2 regions of the Paracoccus haeundaensis genome follow, and region 1 is predicted to be linked to the other one. Evidence: riboswitches for the same ligand, from Rfam matches in the RefSeq annotation. Region 1 holds a riboswitch; the other holds the start of a gene.
What was found. Region 1 has a riboswitch for thiamine pyrophosphate ahead of thiD (bifunctional hydroxymethylpyrimidine kinase/phosphomethylpyrimidine kinase). Riboswitches for the same ligand answer to the same signal wherever they lie in the genome.
Positions count from the first base shown of each region.

Region 1 (3,397 bases):
TCGGCCGACGGCACGATCAGCGCGGACACGCCCTTGGAGCCCGCACGCCCAGTGCGGCCCGACCGGTGCAGCATCGTGTCGGGGTTGGTCGGCAGGTCCGCGTGGATCACCAGCTCCAGCCCCGGCAGGTCGATGCCGCGCGCGGCCACGTCGGTGGCGATGCAGACGCGGGCGCGCCCGTCACGCAGCGCCTGCAACGCATGGGTCCGCTCCTGCTGGGACAGCTCGCCCGACAGGGCCACGCATTTGAAGCCCCGGTTCGACATCCGCGCCAGCAGGTGGTTCACGTTGGCCCGCGTCTTGCAGAAGACGATGGCGGTCTGCGCCTCGTGGATGCGCAGCAGGTTGAAGATCGCGGGCTCGCGGTCGCGGGCGGTCACGGTATAGGCGCGATAGGCGATGTCGCCATGCTGGCGCGCCTCGCCCATGGCGGCGATGCGCAGGGCGTCGCGCTGGAAATCACGGGCCAGCTTCTCGATCGCCGACGGCACCGTGGCCGAGAACATCAGCGTGCGGCGCTCGACCGGGGCAGCGCCCAGGATGAACTCCAGGTCCTCGCGGAAACCCAGGTCCAGCATTTCGTCGGCCTCGTCCAGGACGGCCGCGCGCAGGTCCGACAGGTCCAGGCTGCCGCGGTCGATATGGTCGCGCAGGCGGCCAGGCGTGCCGACCACGATCTGCGCGCCGCGTTGCAGGGCGCGCTTTTCGTTGCGATAGTCCATACCGCCGACGCAGGTCGCGATCTGCGCGCCGGTCCCGGCATAGAGCCATTCCAGCTCGCGCGCGACCTGCAGCGCCAGTTCGCGCGTGGGCGCGATGGCCAGGGCCAGCGGCAGCTCGCCCGCGATGATGCGGTCGCCGTCCAGAAGGTCCGCGCCCATCGCCAGGCCAAAGGCCACGGTCTTGCCCGACCCGGTCTGGGCCGAGACCAGCACGTCGCGGCCCGCGGCCTCGGGCGCCAGCACCGCCGACTGCACGGCAGTCAACGTCTCATAGCCCTTGTCGGCCAACGCCGCCTGAAGCGGCGCGGGGAAATTCAGTTCAGTCATGTGATTCGCCAAAATGCGGGGGCCGTGAGCGACCCGATGAGCGGCACCTATCGTCGCTGCGACCGGCCCACCCTGCACCCGCCGCCCCGGACTAGCAGGGCCAAAGGCGGTTCCCTACGCGGTTTGGATCGCAAAGTCCACGCCCAATCAGGGGGTGTTCGACGCGGCCTCCTGGCGGGCCGCGATCTCGCGCCGCATGGTGCGCCTGACCTCGGCCGACCGCCAGCGCTGGCGGTCGATGTCGTCCTCAAGCTCGGGCTTGGGGACCGGCACAGGATGGCCTCGTTCGTCGACCGCGACCATGGTGAAATAGCAGGAATTGGTATGCCTGCGGGTGCCGCGGCGGATGTTCTCGGCCTCGACCCGGATGCCGACCTCCATCGAGGTGCGGCCGGTATGGTTCACCCGCGCGCGAAAGGTCACCAGCTCTCCCACGTGGATGGCCTCCTTGAAGGTCACCTGGTCGACGGACAGGGTCACCGCATATTCTCCAGACCAGCGCGACGCGCACGCATAGGCCACCCGGTCCAGACAGGCCAAAAGCGCGCCGCCATGCACCTTGCCGCTGAAATTCGCCATGTCCGGCGACATCAGCACCGTCATCTCCAGCCCGCGCCTGTCCATCTGTCCCCCGTCCGCTGTCCCACCATCCTGCGACAATCGCGCGGGCGCGAAAAGCCCCCCTTGCGCCCCGGGCCCGCCGCGCCTAGCCTTGGGGGGCAAACCGTTGGGGTGTCCCGTCACAGGGGCTGAGAGGCGACAGCCAACCCATCGAACCTGATCCGGGTCATACCGGCGGAGGGAACGGTGCAGATATCCGCGCGGCCATCGGCCCGCCCTGTGTCCCCACCCCTTTGCCCGGTCACGACCCGCCACATTACGGGGGACGACGTGACAGCACCCATTGCCCTGACCATCGCCGGGTCCGATTCGGGCGGCGGCGCCGGCATTCAGGCGGATCTGAAGACCTTTTCGGCCCTTGGCTGCTATGGCGCCAGCGTCGTGACCGCGCTGACGGCGCAGAACACCCGCACCGTGGCTTTGGTCGAACCGGCCAGCCTCGCGATGATCGCAGGGCAGATGCGTGCCGTTCTGGACGATCTGGACGTCCGGGCGGTCAAGCTGGGCATGCTGGGCGGGGCCCAGGCCATCGCCACGGTGGCCGGGGGTCTGGACGGCTGCGGCCTGCCCATCGTGCTGGACCCGGTGATGGTGGCGAAATCGGGCGACCGCTTGCTGCCGCCCGATGCCATCGACGCGCTACGTTCCCTGTTGGGCTGCGCGACGCTGCTGACCCCGAACCTGCCCGAGGCCGCCTGCCTGCTGGGTTGTGCCCCGGCCACCACCCCGGCCCAGATGGCCGAACAGGGTGCTGCGCTGCGCGCCATGGGCGCGGGGGCCGTGCTGATGAAGGGTGGGCATGGCGAGGGCGCGATCTGCACCGACCTTCTGGTGACCGCGCAGGGGGCGACGCCTTTCAGCGCCCGACGCCTGTCCACCCGCAACACGCATGGCACTGGCTGCACGCTGTCGGCGGCCATCGCAGCCGGCCTGGCACACGGCCTGCCGCTGGAGCAGGCGGTCGGGGTCGCACACCGCTATCTGCAACGCGCGATCGCGGCGGCCGACGATCTGTGCGTGGGGTCGGGGCACGGGCCGGTGCATCATTTCCATGCGGTCTGGTCGCATGGCTGATGTCACCATCATCGGCGCGGGCGTGGCCGGGCTGTTCGCGGCCCATGTGCTGGTGCAGCGCGGCCTGACCCCGCGCATCCTGGACCGCAAAGGCGCGCCCGGCCCACACGGCTGCTCATGGTGGGCCGGCGGCATGCTGGCCCCGCAGTGCGAAGGCGTGACCGCCGACCCCGTGATCACCCGCCTTGGCGCAGAAGCCGCCGATGCCTGGTCCGCCGTCACGCCCGTCACGCGGCGCGGCACGCTGGTCCTGGCGCTGGACCGCGACCGGGCGGAACTGGCCCGCTTTGCGCGCCGTGCCACGGCGCATCACCCCTGCGATAGCGCCGATCTGGAACCAGACCTGCAGCCCCGGCCCGGCCTGATCTTTCCAACCGAGGCGCATCTGGACCCCCGACGTGCCTTGGCGGATCTGGCCGCGTGGCTGGCCGCGCGCGGCATCAGCATCGAATGCGCGACCGCCGAGCCGGGCGACGTCGCAGGCCCGGTGATCGATGCCCGCGGACTGTCCGCCGCCCTGCCCGGCCTCCGCGGCGTGCGCGGCGAGATGGTCGTCCTGCACGCGCCCGACATCGCCCTGACGCGGCCGGTCCGCCTGCTGCATCCGCGTCATCCGCTGTACATCGTGCCGCGCGCGGGCGGCGTGTTCATGC
Region 1 is NZ_VDDC01000010.1:19,357-22,753, reverse strand. Features, by position in the region: gene FHD67_RS05880 (DEAD/DEAH box helicase) at 1-1,049, opposite strand, end outside; gene FHD67_RS05875 (acyl-CoA thioesterase) at 1,197-1,673, opposite strand; TPP riboswitch at 1,768-1,870, shown strand; gene thiD (bifunctional hydroxymethylpyrimidine kinase/phosphomethylpyrimidine kinase) at 1,941-2,744, shown strand; gene FHD67_RS05865 (FAD-dependent oxidoreductase) at 2,737-3,397, shown strand, end outside.

Region 2 (3,397 bases), on a different contig from region 1:
CGCCGGGCAGGCGCAAAGCGATGGCCGCGCCCTGCGTCAGCCCGGCTCGGATCGCGGCCAGATCGCGCGGACCGCCCCGGTCCAGCGCCAGCCGCGACAGTGCCCGGTCCATGTCCGGCACCCGCGCCAGCGCGCCGCGCAGATCCGAGAGCAACCGCGCATCGGCGGCCAGCGCCGCCACCGCATCATGGCGCGCCGCGATCAGGCCCAAATCGCGCGACGGCGCGCTGATCCGTCGCTCCAGCAGGCGCGCGCCCGGCGCGGTCACGGTGCGATCGATGGCCGCCAGCAGCGATCCGTCGCGCCCGCCCGACAGGGCCTGGGTCAGTTCCAGATTGCGCCGGGTCGCCGCGTCGATCTGCATCGCGCCGCCCGCGCGTTCGCGCACCGGCGGGCGCAGCAGCGGCAGGCGGCCCTTCTGCGTCATGTCCAGATAATCGACGATGGCGCCCATCGCGGCCAGTTCGGCGCGGGTGAAGCTGCCGAAGCCGTCCAGCGTCTCGACCCCATAGAGCGCACACAGCCGCCGCGTGCCCGCATTGCTGTCGAAGGCGCTGGCATGCAGGTCGGTCATCACCGCACCTGCATCGCCGATCAACTCCTCCAGCCCCGTGTCGCAGGCCAGCACCTCGCGCGGGGCCAGCCGCGCCAGTTCGGGGGCCAGACGCGGCAGGGGGCAATCCATCACCGAAAACGCGCCGGTCGAGATGTCGACCCAAGCCAGCGCGCCCTCCTCGCGGACCACCACGAAGGCCGCCAGGTAATTGTGCCGCCGCGCCTCCAGCAGCGATTCCTCGGTCAGCGTGCCGGGCGTCACCAGCCGCACCACGTCGCGGGCCACGACCGATTTCGACCCGCGCTTCTTGGCTTCCGCAGGGTCCTCCATCTGTTCGGCAATGGCCACACGGAAACCCTTGCGGATCAGCGTCAGCAGATAGCCCTCGGCCGCATGGACCGGCACGCCGCACATCGGGATGGGTTCGCCCAGATGCGTGCCGCGCTTCGTCAGCGCGATGTCCAGCGCGGCGGCGGCGGCGACCGCGTCGTCGAAGAACATCTCGTAGAAATCGCCCATGCGATAGAACAGCAGCGCGCCGGGATTGGCCTCCCGGATTGCAAGATATTGCGCCATCATCGGCGTGGGCTGGTCGGTCGTGTCCCTGGTCATGGGCGGTTTCTATCCGCTTGCGCGGGCGCGCGAAACCTCTACATTCAGGGGCACCTCGGGGTGCCCCATGCGGGCTGAGACGCGACAGCGGACCCGTTGAACCTGATCCGGCTCACACCGGCGGAGGGAAGGTGCGCACCCCCTTCTTTTCGACATTCCGACAAGAGAGGCTGCCGATGAAATCCGTCCTGATCCCCGCCTTGCTGCTGGCCACCCCCGCCCTGGCCCAGGATCGCGTCCTGACCGTCTATGCGGGCGACAGCGTCACCAGCGAATGGGGCCCCGGCCCCGCCATCGAGGAGGGGTTCGAGGCGATCTGCGACTGCGACCTGCAATTCGTGACCGGCGACGTGCTGCCCCGCATCTTGATGGAGGGGGCGGGCACCCAGGCCGACATCGTCTTCGGCCTGAACACCGACATGACCGCGCGCGCCCGCGCATCGGGTCTGTTCGCGCCGCATGGGCAGGACACGTCCGACCTGTCGCTGCCCATCGCATGGGAGGACGACATCTTCCTGCCCTACAACTGGGGCGAGACGGCCTTCGTCTATGACAGCACCCGGCTGGAGAACCCGCCCGCCAGCTTTGCCGAGCTGCTGGAGGCCGAGGATATCAGCATCGTCATCCAGGACCCGCGCAGTTCGGTGTCGGGTCTGGCGATGCTGCTGTGGGTCAAGTCGGTCTATGGCGATCAGGCGGGCGAGGCCTGGGCCAAGCTCGCCCCCAAGGTGCTGACCGTCACCCGCGGCTGGTCCGAATCCTATGGCCTGTTCACCGACGGAGAGGCGGACATGGTCCTGTCCTACACCACCTCGCCCGCCTATCACATCGCCGCCGAGGAAGACGACACCAAGCGCGCCGCCATCTTCCCCGAGGGGCATTACTTCATGGCCGAACTGGTGGCCCAGGTCGCGGGCACCGATCAGCCCGAACTGGCGCAAGCCTTCATGGACTGGGTGCTGACCCCCGATTTCCAGGCGACGATCCCGCTGGCCAACTGGTCCCTGCCCGCAAAACTGCCTGAGGCCGACTGGCCGCAGGTGATGCGCGACCTGCCCCGGCCCGACAAGACCCTGTTCCTGTCCGAGGACGAGGCAGAGTCCCTGCGCGCCCCCGCCCTGGACGAATGGCAGCGGGCCTTCCGCTGAGCATCGGCCACGCCATCGCGGGCGCACTTGCCGCGCTGATCCTGGGCACGCTGGCGGCGGTGGCCTGGGTCGCGGGCGGGCTGTCGAGCCTGACCGAATGGGACCTGCGCGCGGTCTGGTTCACCCTGTGGCAGGCGGCGCTGTCCGCGACCCTGTCGGCCGCGCTGGCCGTGCCGGTGGCGCGCGCGCTGGCCCGGCGGCGGTTCCGGGGGCGCGGGCTGCTGGTCACGCTGCTGGGCGCGCCCTTCATCCTGCCGGTGATCGTGGCGGTGCTGGGCCTGATCGCGATCTTCGGGCGCAACGGTGCGCTGAACGGCGCGCTGGAGGCCCTGGGCCTGCCCGCCATCGGCATCTATGGCTGGCAGGGGGTGATCCTGGCGCATGTCTTCTTCAACCTGCCGCTGTCGGTGCGGCTGATCCTGCAGGGCTGGCAGGCGATTCCCGCGGAACGCTTCCGGCTGGCCGCGTCCCTGGATTTCGCCCCCCGCGACATCGCCCGCCATCTGGAGCGCCCGATGCTGCGCGGCGTGCTGCCCGGCGTCTGGCTGGCGGTGTTCCTGGTCTGCCTGACCTCTTTCACGGTGGCGCTGGCCCTGGGCGGGGGGCCGCGGGCCACGACGGTGGAACTGGCCATCTATCAGGCCTTCCGATTCGATTTCGACCTGGGGCGGGCGGCGGCCCTGGGGATGGTTCAGATCGCGATCTGCATCGCGGCGGCGGCGCTGGCCGCGCGGATCACGGTGCCCGCAGGCTTCGGCGCGGGGCTGGATGCTTTGGGCGGGCCGCCCGCGCCGGGCGGCTGGCGGCGGCTGACGGACGCAGCGGTGATCGCGGCGGCAGCGGCCTTTCTGCTGGCGCCGCTGATCTCGGTCGCGGCGACGGGCCTGCCGCGCCTGACCGCCCTGCCGCCCGAGGTCTGGCAGGCCACGCGCCGGTCGGTGCTGATGGCCGTGATCTCGGCGCTGCTCTGCGCGGGGGCGGCCTTGGCGCTGGCCCTGACGGTGGCGCGGGGCGCGGCCCGGTGGGTCGAGGCGGCGGGCATGCTGCCGCTGATCGCCTCGCCGCTGGTGCTGGGGACGGG
Region 2 is NZ_VDDC01000016.1:92,668-96,064, forward strand. Features, by position in the region: gene mutS (DNA mismatch repair protein MutS) at 1-1,168, opposite strand, end outside; TPP riboswitch at 1,215-1,314, shown strand; gene FHD67_RS10565 (thiamine ABC transporter substrate-binding protein) at 1,345-2,316, shown strand; gene FHD67_RS10570 (ABC transporter permease family protein) at 2,295-3,397, shown strand, end outside.
Region 2: it holds a riboswitch for thiamine pyrophosphate, as region 1 does, so the genes downstream of both, FHD67_RS10565 (thiamine ABC transporter substrate-binding protein) here and thiD (bifunctional hydroxymethylpyrimidine kinase/phosphomethylpyrimidine kinase) in region 1, are expected to answer to the same signal.